2 linked regions of the Luteolibacter yonseiensis genome follow. Each later gene encodes a partner of the first gene's protein in a complex. Links are inferred from orthologs where the notes say so. Each region holds a gene or a part of one and is shown on either strand. Other genes may lie near its edges.

The links.
Region 2: the proteins of carA (region 1) and carB are in contact, whole or in part, in a solved structure (PDB 1KEE), measured with the Escherichia coli proteins. The link is inferred for Luteolibacter yonseiensis from one-to-one orthologs.

What each region holds. Positions count from the first base shown.
Region 1 is NZ_JAENIK010000013.1:111,715-116,867, forward strand. The notes cover bases 2,365-5,153. They hold carA (glutamine-hydrolyzing carbamoyl-phosphate synthase small subunit), read left to right. Parts: upstream 2,365-3,082; coding sequence 3,083-4,225; downstream 4,226-5,153. Other genes in these bases: JIN84_RS20875 (hypothetical protein), read left to right, coding at 2,365-2,542; dtd (D-aminoacyl-tRNA deacylase), read left to right, coding at 2,578-3,030; JIN84_RS20890 (adenylosuccinate synthase), read left to right, coding at 4,299-5,153. Outside these bases: JIN84_RS20865 (hypothetical protein), read left to right, coding at 1-376; dnaB (replicative DNA helicase), read right to left, coding at 565-2,007; more of JIN84_RS20875, read left to right, coding at 2,129-2,364. UniProt on the Escherichia coli protein: Small subunit of the glutamine-dependent carbamoyl phosphate synthetase (CPSase).
Region 2 is NZ_JAENIK010000004.1:469,314-475,551, forward strand. Bases 754-4,627 are described here. They hold carB (carbamoyl-phosphate synthase large subunit), read right to left. Parts: upstream 4,248-4,627; coding sequence 954-4,247; downstream 754-953. Other genes in these bases: JIN84_RS03560 (hypothetical protein), read right to left, coding at 754-844; menB (1,4-dihydroxy-2-naphthoyl-CoA synthase), read left to right, coding at 4,512-4,627. Outside these bases: more of JIN84_RS03560, read right to left, coding at 1-753; more of menB, read left to right, coding at 4,628-5,327; JIN84_RS03575 (Bax inhibitor-1/YccA family protein), read right to left, coding at 5,580-6,238. UniProt on the Escherichia coli protein: Large subunit of the glutamine-dependent carbamoyl phosphate synthetase (CPSase).

The DNA of each region.
Region 1 (5,153 bases):
CGAGGCCGACCGGACCGCGTTGAAAAATGGCACGAGCAAGGAAGACCTCCTCCTCACCCGCAAACTGCATTTCCAATACGCCTTGTATCCGATCCGCATCACGGACAAGAAAACAGGTTTCACCTACGAACTCCAAAGTGATCGGAGAACCATCATCGCGAAAAAACCGAATGGCGATCTCATTTGGAAGATCAACCCTTATAAAGATGCGAAACTCGGGCCATACCGTGTGAAACATCCGTTCATCCATTATTTCGGAAGGTCCGCCAACTATTCCAAATTGAAAGGCCCGGTGCTCGCCATCGCATTCACCTCCTCGCAATTTGGTGATATCGACCTCGAATCCGGCAAATTCCATTGGCAGGGTCAGGACTAAAAAAGACACTGGGAGCCTTCGCAACCTGCGAGGGCTCGAGACGACGTTGAAAAATGGTTGATTCGCTGTTTTTGCCAAACCACCGGCGCCGCGCTTCCAGATGCCCACCGATCAGATCGGTGAAGACTGAATCGACAGCGATAGGACATGAGGAGGAACGACCTTCAGCCGACCCGGGTTGACTTCTGTCAACCCTCCTCACGCGCCGGAGCGCCGGTCTCGAAGCGCATGAGTTCCGCTACGAATGTCAGCGGAATATGGCCGGTTTCACCGTTACGGTTTTTCGCCAGAACCAGTTCCGCCTTGCCCGCTTCCGCTTCTTTTTCCTCCGCATCTTCGGCGTAGTAGGCGGTCCGGTAGAGCAGGCCGACCATGTCGGCGTCCTGCTCGATGGAGCCGGATTCCCGGAGGTCGGACATCCGCGGCACGCCGAGGCTCTTGCCGGTCCGGCTTTCCGGACCCCGGTTGAGCTGGGCGAGAATCAGGATGGGGATGCCGAGTTCCTTCGCCAACCCCTTGATGCCTGCGGAAATTTCCGCGATTTCCCGCTCCCGCGAGCCCTCGGCCTGCTTGGTCCGGGACTTCATGAGCTGGAGGTAGTCGATCGCGATGAACTGGATGTCCTCGTCGCGCTTCTTGCGGCGCGCCTTCGCACGGAGTTCGTTGATCGTGATGCCGGGGGTGTCGTCGATGAAAAGCTTCGCCGCGGCGGTCTCGACCGCCGCACGCTGGATCCGCTGCAGGTCTCCTTTCGTGGGAGTGTAGCCACGGGAAAGCTGGCTCATCGCGAACTTCGCACGCGAGAAAATGACCCGCTGCACGATCTGGAACGCGCTCATTTCGCAGGAGAAAACCATGCTCGGCTTCCCCTCCGTGATGCACACGTGCTCCACGATGTTCATCATGAACGACGTCTTGCCCATCGACGGACGGGCCGCGACGACGAACATGTCGCCCGCCTTCATGCCGTTGCACATGCGGTCCAGCTCCTCGAAGCCGGACTTGATGCCCTGCGCGTCCTTTTCCCCGGCGAGCAAGGCCTGGAATTTTTCGATCACCTCGTTGACCGACTGCTTGATGGTTGGAGCCTTGTTCGTCTCCGATCCCTCGCGGATGGCCAGCACCTTCGCCTCCACCGAATCAAGCAGTGCCTCCACCTCATCCGGCGCGTCGTAGGCCTGGGCGATGGCTTCGTTCGAATTCTGGATGATCGCGCGCAGGACGAACTTGTCCTTCACGAACTTCAGGTGGTGGCGGAAATGCCCCGGGCTGGGTGCGTAGGTGTAGAGATCCGTCAACGAGGAAGGGCCGCCCACCCGGTCCAGAAGACCGCGGTCCAGCAACCGTTGCACCAGAGAGACCAGCTCGATCTCATGCCCGGCCTCGAACATTTCGATCAGGAACGTGAAAAGCGTGGAATGCGACGGCAGGTAGAAATGATCCGCCGTCAGCTTCTCCTCGATCGCCACGCCGATGTATTCCTGAGGGTCCTGAAGGATGGAGGACAACAACGACTTCTCAGGCCCCAGCGCGTGCGGCAGCGCGCGTGTCACATCATCCACCGTGGAAGCGCCTTGCTGGAGCTCTGCGGTCTTTCGGAATGCGGGTGCTGGTTTGGTGTCGGCTGCCATGTGCGGGGGGCGACGATGATTCAAATGGGATAAAAAAACGACTGAAAATTCCCTAACTTTTAATCCATGATTGCCACCTTCACCTCTTTTCTCATCCTGTTGTCCATCCAAGGACGACCGAATGAAAACCCTCCTCCACACCCCACTGGGCGAAAATCAGGACGAATCCGTGGCAAACCTGGTCCGGGACTTGTGCGGTATCCGGAACCGGCGCATCAGCGACTATGACGATTACACCCTCTTCAACTTCCTGGAAGTCGTTGTAAAGGAGGACTCAAAAAGCCTTTCTTCGGATCACTTGGCGGCCCCTATGATTCTGGACCAGAAACTGGGAAAGCTGCAGGACCTCGGGATTTATTCGGTCTGCAAGGAACTCAACAACGGGGACACCCTGGAGGCGGAAGCCGGGACAATCTTAGTCAAATTTCTAAAAAAACGGTTCACCGCTCCGGCCTCTTCAGGCAAGTCAGCCGAAGTCAGCGCGCACGATCTCGATGTGAGGATCATCCAACAGAGACGCAGGAACGCCTATTGATCGTAAAAAAATCGCCACACCACCGATTTCAATACATGCGAGCCATCCTCCAGCGCGTCCTCGAAGCTTCCGTAACGGTTGATAACCAGCTCATTTCCTCCATCGGTCCCGGCCTTCTGATCCTGCTCGGAGTGGAGGAGGGTGACACGGCCGAGGACGTGAGCTGGCTCAGCGGCAAGGTCGCCCGCATGCGGATTTTCTCCGATGAGGAAGGAAAAATGAACCAATCCGTGGCCGATACGGGGGGCGAAATCATCGTCGTGAGCCAGTTCACCCTGCACGCTTCCACAAAAAAGGGAAACCGGCCCTCTTTCCTGAAATCCGCCGCACCCTTGGTCTCCGAGCCGCTTTATGAAAAATTTTGCGAAGCCGTGTCCCGGGAAACCGGCAAGCCCGTGGGCCGGGGAATCTTCGGTGCTGACATGAAAGTCGCCCTGATCAATGACGGACCTGTCACCATTTTTATCGATACCCGCTCCCGGGAATGAGCATTCGCTTGCATCGTCGGAATCGCCTGCCTAGCCTGCCGCCGCCGTGCCGATTACCGCTATTCTAGCCCTTGAAGATGGACGTTGTTTCGAAGGAACTGCCTTCGGAGCCACGGGAACCACCACCGGAGAAATTTGTTTCAACACCTCGATGTCGGGTTACCAGGAGGTGATCACCGATCCGTCGTACCGTGGACAGATCGTCTCGATGACCTACCCACAGATCGGGAACTACGGGATCAACGCGGATGACGCGGAGTCCGCAGGACCCCACATCCGGGCCTTTGTCATCGAAGAACTCTGCGAAGTGCCGTCCAACTGGCGCTCCAGCCAGCCACTTTCCGAGTATCTCGCTGAGCACAAGATCCTTGGGATCGAGGGAATCGACACCCGCGCGTTGACCAAGCACCTCCGTTCACGCGGGGCGATGCGCGCCTGCGTGACGACCGAACTCGATTGCGAGGCCGCCATCGCCGCCGCAAAAGCCTCGCCTTCCATGGAAGGTATGGACTACGTGAAGGAAGTCTCCACCCCGGAATCCTACCTCTGGGAAGAGGAATCCCGCGAATGGATGCTGCCGAACGCGATGACCGGCGAAGTCGGGAACTATCGCGACCTCCCACCGGTGCGCCACCGCATCGTGGCATTCGATTTCGGCTTGAAATACAACATCCTCCGCCGCCTACGCCAGGCAGGTTTCGAAGTGGAGGTTGTCAGCTCAACCACCACCGCCAGCGAGGTTCTGGCGAAAAATCCGGATGGTGTTTTCCTCTCAAACGGACCGGGCGACCCGTCCGCCCTCGGCTACATCCACGAGGAGTTGAAACAGCTCATCGGAAAAAAACCGATTTTCGGCATCTGCCTTGGAAACCAATTGCTCGCCCACGCCTTTGGGGGAAACACCTTCAAACTCAAGTTCGGCCATCGCGGCGGAAACCAGCCGGTGAAAGATCTCCGTTCCGGAAAAATTTCCATCACCTCGCAGAACCACGGTTTCGCGGTCGATCCGGACTCCCTGCCGGACGATGTGGAAGTCACCCACGTGAACCTGAATGACGGCACAGTGGAAGGCATGCGTCACAAGACCCTCCCTGTTTTCAGCGTGCAATACCACCCCGAAGCCGCTCCAGGCCCGAACGACGCGAGTTATTTCTTCGAGGAATTCGCCGAGCTGATCGAAAGCACGAAGCAATAAACCCCGGATCCCGGACAAAGAGCGGAACACCCGTATCTGCCCCGGATTTCATATTTCAGATTCAAATTTTCAAATGAACACTATCATTGTTGGCCTCCAGTGGGGCGATGAGGGCAAAGGCAAGGTCGTCGATTATCTCACGGAGGACGCCGATGTCGTCGTGCGCGGCCAAGGCGGAAACAACGCCGGCCACACGGTCATCGCCAAGGGGACCAAATACGTGCTCCACCTCCTGCCTTCCGGCATTCTTTGGGACTCGAAGAAGAACATCATCGGAAACGGCGTGGTCATCGATCCCGTCGGACTCGTCCAGGAAATCCAACGCATCGAGAGCCAGGGAATCTCCATCACTCCGGAAAAACTGCTCATTTCAGACCGCGCCCACGTCGTGCTGCCATTCCACAAGGAACTCGACGCCGCCCGCGAAGCCGCTCTCGGCGACCAGAAGATCGGCACCACCAGGCGTGGCATCGGCCCGACCTATGCGGACAAGGTGAACCGCTGCGGCCTGCGCGTCGCGGATTTCCTTGATCGGGAGTTCACCGAGCAACAGATCACCCGCCGCGTCGCCGAAGCCAACGAGGTGCTCGCGCGTTACGATCTGACGATCTTCAAGGCGGAGGAGGTCATCGAGGAGGTTTACACGGCGTTCGAAAGACTCCGTCCGCACGTCACCAATACGATTCCCCTTCTCCACTCCTCGTGGAAAGCCGGAGAGTCCATCCTGTTTGAAGGAGCCCAAGGCACCCTGCTGGATATCGACTTCGGCACCTATCCCTTCGTCACCTCGTCCAATACCACGTCCGGCGGCTCCTGCACCGGCACCGGACTGCCACCCACGGCCATCCAATCCGTGATCGGCGTTTGCAAGGCCTACACCACCCGCGTCGGTTCCGGTCCTTTCCCGACCGGCGATGAAGGGCTTTCC
Region 2 (6,238 bases), on another replicon or contig:
AACTTTCAAACCAACCTTCTGGAAACTGACGGTCACCCGGGAGGCTTTCGAAGTGTGACAGCAGCCATTCGCCCGCCTTCTCGGGATCAATTCTTGCAAAGCTCGATGTGATCATGCCCAAGGATCCTTCTTCGATTGCGGAAACGACCGTCAGCGCGTCCGCACCGCTGTCAACCAAACCGAGAGCAGGATCAGCAGAGACCTCCAAGGCGTCGGAACCACCTGATCCGGGCTCGAGCCTTTTTGGTTTTTCAACTCCCACATGTTCCACGATCCATCCGCTCCCGCCCAACAATTGGTCGATGGAACCGATCGTGATCGCCATTGAGTCCGTAACACCGGTTTCCGTCGGGAGATCGGCAAGGGGTGGCTGAATGACCCCGGAACCGATGATGATTTTCAGGCCTTCGGTGGCAGGGCGGCGTTCCTTTTTGTCAGGGATGCCATCACCGTCATCATCCTTGTCGACGGCGTCGTTTTTCCCGTCGCCATCACGGTCTTTATCCAACTTGTTTTTGATACCGTCGCCATCGATGTCATTCTCGTTTGCGGCGTCGTCGTTCCTGCCATCGCCGTCGATGTCCAATTCCTGCGGCGAGTCGTTGGCAAAACGATCCCCCACATAAAGCCCCTTGAACGGACCACGGCGGCAGACACCACCATCCACATTCCGGTCTTTTCCGTTGGGGATGCCGTCGCCATCCACGTCCGTGTCGTTGATATTTGCCACGCCGTCCCCATCCAGGTCCGCCGCTGCCACACGGGTTCCGGCAGTCGCAAGACCTGCGGTGAGAAGTGTCGCCAGCGCGACACTGGCGAGAGGCTTGAGGAGGGAGGGTTTCATGGCGTCCGGCAGGCTGCTAGAAAGCAACTTGCTGCCTGCATCATGGATGCCCCGGGTGAGTGCTGTCGATTTCAAAATAACACCATCCCCGGGCCCCGGCCTGCGGATTTCAAGCGTGATACTCCTGGATGCTCTTCACCGTGAATTCCTTCTCCTTGAGCGAGCGCATGGCTTTCACGGATGCTTCCGCGGCGGCGAGGTTCGTCGCGTGGGAGATCTTCTGGGCGATGGCGGTGGAGCGGATGAGGATCTCGTCGGCGCGGGACTCGTGGGTGCTCGGGGTGTTGATGATGAAGTGGATCTCGCCGTTCTTCATCATGTCGATCACGTTCGGACGGGCCTGCTCGAGAACCTTGTAAACCCGGCTGCATGGAATGCCTTCGGCGGTGAGGCGGGTGTGGGTGCCACCGGTGCTGTAGACCTTGTAGCCGAGTTCCACCAGGTCGCGGGCGACCGCGACGGCGCGCTCCTTGTCGCGGTCCGAGACGGAGAGGAAGACATTGCCCGAGGTGGGCAGCGGGTTGAAGGCGGAGATCTGGCTCTTGGCGTAGGCCATGCCCCAGTCGGCATCGATGCCCATCACCTCGCCGGTGGATTTCATTTCCGGGCCAAGGACGATGTCGATGCCGGGGAAACGGTTCCACGGGAAGACGGCTTCCTTCACCGAGAAATGCGGCGGGATGATCGTCTCGGTGTAACCGAGGTCCACGAGTTTCTCACCGACCATGACCTTCGCCGCAAGCTTGGCGAGGGAAACGCCGGTCGCCTTGGAGACGAATGGCACGGTGCGGGAGGCACGCGGATTCACCTCGATGACGTAGAGCTGCTCGTCCTTCACGGCGAACTGGATGTTCATCAGGCCGCGCACGTTGAGTTCGCGGGCGAGGTCGATGGCCGCGCGGGTGATTTCCGCCTTGATTTCGTCCGAGAGGGAAAACGCGGGAATGACACAGGCGGAATCGCCGGAGTGGATGCCGGCCTGCTCGATGTGCTGCATGATCGCGCCGACCACGGAGGTTTCGCCGTCGGAAATGCAGTCCACGTCCACTTCGGTGGCGTTGTCGAGGAAACGATCCACCAGCACAGGGCGCTCCGGCGAGGCGATGACGGCCTCGCGCATGTAGCGGGTGAGTTCGGAATCGCAATAAACGATCATCATGCCGCGGCCGCCGAGCACGAAGGACGGACGGACCAGCACCGGGTAGCCGATGCGGTTGGCGATGACGAGAGCCTCCTCCTCATTGGTCGCGGTGCCGGCTTCGGCTTGTTTGAGATTGAGCTTGTCCAGGAGGGCGGAGAAGAATTTGCGGTCCTCGGCCTGTTCGATGGATTTCGGCGAAGTGCCGATGATCGGGACACCGTGGCGTTCGAGGTCCGCGGCAAGGTTGAGCGGAGTCTGGCCGCCGAACTGGACGATGACGCCGTGCGGTTTTTCCTGATCGCAGATGTTCAGCACGTCCTCGAGGGTGAGCGGCTCGAAGAAGAGCTTGTCCGAGGTGTCGTAGTCGGTGGAGACGGTCTCGGGGTTCGAGTTCACCATGATGGTCTCGTAACCCAATTCTTTGAGGGCGAAAGCGGCGTGCACACAGCAGTAGTCGAACTCGATGCCTTGGCCGATGCGGTTCGGTCCGCCGCCGAGGATGATGATCTTCTTCTTGTCCGACTCGCGGGCTTCGTTCTCGTCGCCGTAGGTGGAGTAGAAATAAGGGGTGTAGGCCTCGAATTCCGCCGCACAGGTATCCACAAGGCGATAGGTCGGGATGATTCCCTTCGCCTTGCGCTCGGCGCGGATGGTGTCTTCGGTCGGGATGTCCACCATCGCCGGTTCCGGCTCGGGACGGGGAGGCGCACCGGCGGGCTGGTCGGTCTCGCCGTGGATGGAAACGTCGTGAATGGCGGGTGCGTGGGCACGGGCCTTCGCGATCTGGCGGTCCGAGAAACCGAGCTTCTTCGCACGCTTCAAGTCGAGCGTGGCGAGTTGCATGCCCTCCTTGGCAATCTGCTGGAGGTGGCCGAGGAACCATGGGTCGATGGAAGTGGCGTCCTGGACTTCTTCCAAGGTCCAGCCATGAACGAACGCGGTTTGCAGCCAGAAAATGCGCTCGGCATTGGGAATCTGGAGCTTGCGGGTGATTTCCTCCTTGGTCGGAGCCAGAGGCTCCTTGCTGTCGAAGCCGAATCCCCAGCGGCCCGTCTCCAGAGAGCGCAGGCACTTCTGCATGGACTCCTTGAACGTGCGGCCGATGGACATCGCCTCACCGACGGACTTCATGGAGGTCGTCAGGACGGAATTCGCGGTCGGGAATTTTTCGAAGGTGAAACGCGGGATCTTCGTCACCACGTAGTCGATGGTCGGCTCGAACGAGGCGGGTGTCTCGCGGGTGATGTCGTTCGGCAGTTCGTCGAGCGTGTAGCCGACGGCGAGCTTGGCGGCGATCTTCGCGATGGGGAATCCCGTGGCCTTCGAGGCCAGCGCGGAAGAACGCGAGACACGCGGGTTCATCTCGATGACGATCATGCGGCCGGTTTTCGGGTCGGTGGCGAACTGGATGTTCGAGCCGCCGGTCTCCACGCCGATCTCGCGGATGACCGCGAAGGACGCGTCACGCATGATCTGGTACTCGCGGTCCGTGAGGGTCTGGATCGGAGCCACGGTGATGGAGTCGCCGGTGTGGACGCCCATCGGATCGAGGTTTTCGATCGAACAGATGACCACGCAGTTGTCGGCGCAGTCACGCATGACCTCCATCTCGTACTCTTTCCAGCCGAGCAGCGATTCGTCGATGAGCACCTCGGAAACCGGGGAAAGGTCCAGCCCGCGGGTGATAATCTCCTCATACTCCTCGCGGTTGTAGGCGATGCCGCCTCCCTGGCCGCCGAGCGTGAACGCCGGGCGGATGATGAGCGGGAAGGTGCCGATTTCCTCGGCCACCTTCTTCGCCTCGTCCATGGTGTGGGCGATGCCCGAGCGCGGCATGTCGAGGCCGATCTTGATCATCGCTTCCTTGAAAAGGTGGCGGTCTTCGCCCTTGTCGATCGCGTCCGGCTTCGCACCGATCATGCGGACGCCGTATTTTTCCAGCACGCCGGACTTGAAGAGCGACATGGAGGTGTTCAGCGCCGTCTGCCCGCCGAGCGTCGGCAGCAGGGCGTCCGGTTTCTCGCGGATGATGATTTTTTCCACCACATCCGGCGTGATCGGCTCGATGTAGGTGCGGTGGGCGAACTCCGGATCCGTCATGATGGTCGCCGGATTCGAATTCACCAGGACCACCTCGTAACCCTCTTCCTTCAATGCCTTGCAAGCCTGCACACCGGAATAGTCGAATTCGCAGCCCTGGCCGATGACGATGGGGCCGGAGCCGATGACGAGGATTTTGCGGATCGAGGTGTCTTTGGGCATGGTCGTGAGAAGGTTCGGGAAACCGCCGCCGGGCGGCTAAATTTCGAGGTGTGTGGCAGGGTTCTCGCACCTTGTAAAGGGCGGGATGCGGGTAAGATAAGCCTTAAATAAATTTTTTACGCCCCCCCGGGCATGCTTGGGCACCAATCTGTCCCCATGGGGTATGGGGAGCCCGCTCCATGGCTGGCCACGGAATCCCGTGATCCGCACTTTTCCTCACCCTCCGGGTTGCAGCCCGCGGACGGATCGTCCAAGCTCGCCGCCATGTGGACCACCGTGCGCGAATTCGAGGACATCCGTTATGAAACGACGGATGAGGGCAGCATTGCGAAGATCACCATCAACCGGCCGGAAGTCCGCAATGCCTTCCGCCCGCTGACGGTGAAGGAAATGCTCATCGCCTTCGACCTCGCCCACGAGGATCCGAAGGTCGGCGCCATCATCCTGACCGGTGCCGGAGACCTGGCCTTCTGTTCCGGTGGCGACCAGAAAGTCCGTGGCCACGCCGGCTACATCGGCGAGGACGGCATTCCCCGCCTCAACGTGCTGGATCTTCAAAAGAAAATCCGCTCCCTGCCGAAACCGGTGGTCGCCATGGTCGCCGGATTCGCCATCGGCGGCGGACATGTCCTGCACATCGTGTGCGATCTCACCATCGCCGCGGACAACGCCCGCTTCGGCCAGACCGGCCCGAAGGTCGGCTCCTTCGACGGAGGCCTGGGTTCCAGCTATCTCGCCCGCATCGTCGGCCAGAAGAAGGCCCGCGAAATCTGGTACCTCTGCCGCCAGTACGACGCCCGACAGGCGCTCGACATGGGCCTCGTCAACACCGTGGTCCCGCTCGCGGACCTGGAAAAGGAAACGCTCCAGTGGTGCCGCGAGATGCTCGCCCACTCGCCGCTCGCCCTGCGCTGCCTCAAGTCCGCCCTGAACGCCGACTGCGACGGCCAGATGGGTCTTCTCGATCTCGCCGGAAACGCCACCCTGCTCTACTACATGAGCGAGGAAGGCCGCGAAGGAAAACAGGCGTTCATTGAAAAGCGGAAACCGGATTTCTCGAAATTCCCGCGCGTGCCGTGAAGCTCGCCCAGCCAAGTCTCCTTGAACGTTCTCATCGCAACACGACTGGAGGATCATCGTCGCGATCCATCGTCCTCAATTTCTCTGGAAAAAATGAAAGCCACCCTGCGGGCTGAATTCGGGGCATGAACTGGAAGGTATTCAGGGGACTTCTTGCAAGCCAGCGATCGAAGCCATCACCCGGATCCAAAAAAATCACCCGCTGGAACGAATCCCGGCGGGTGCTTCAAATCATCGGGATCTGATTCCAGCTCAGTTCCGGTTCAAGCTCATCAACAGGCGGAGCAGGTACCAGAACAGCAGCGCCACGCTGGCGAACAGTGAAAGAGAGGCAGCCACGTGCTGGCCCGGCTCATAACGGTGGAGCAGGTTGCTGGTATTATAAAGGATCGCCCCCGAAGCGAAGATCACCATTGCCGCGGAGAACCAGAAACCGAGAGTGATCGGCAGGAAAAACGACGCCACGATCAGGCCGAGCGCGACGAATCCTCCGATCTTCAACATGCCGCCGAGGAAACTGAAATCCTTCTTCGTCGTCAGCGCGACCGTCGAGATGCCGATCACCATCGCCACCGTGATCAGGCCGGCCTGCAGCACCAGCCCCATGTCTCCGGCCATGGCCACCGCCATCATCAGGATGGGCAGGAAAATCACCGCTTCCGCCACGGTGTAGAGGGCCAGGCCCGCGTATTGCATGGCTTGGGAAGAACCGTTCGTCGCCCAACGCTCCGCGACCCAGGAAACGAGCATGAAAGCCCCCATCACCATAAGCCACGAATATTTGGTCGAGGCCAGCAGGCCCAGAGCCGGAATGCCAAGACCCGAACTGATGAGCAGGGTCTCAAGGCCGGCGAAAAGTCCGATGGCCCCCGCGAGGTGCCAGTAGGTTTTGCGGATGAACGCGGCGCGCT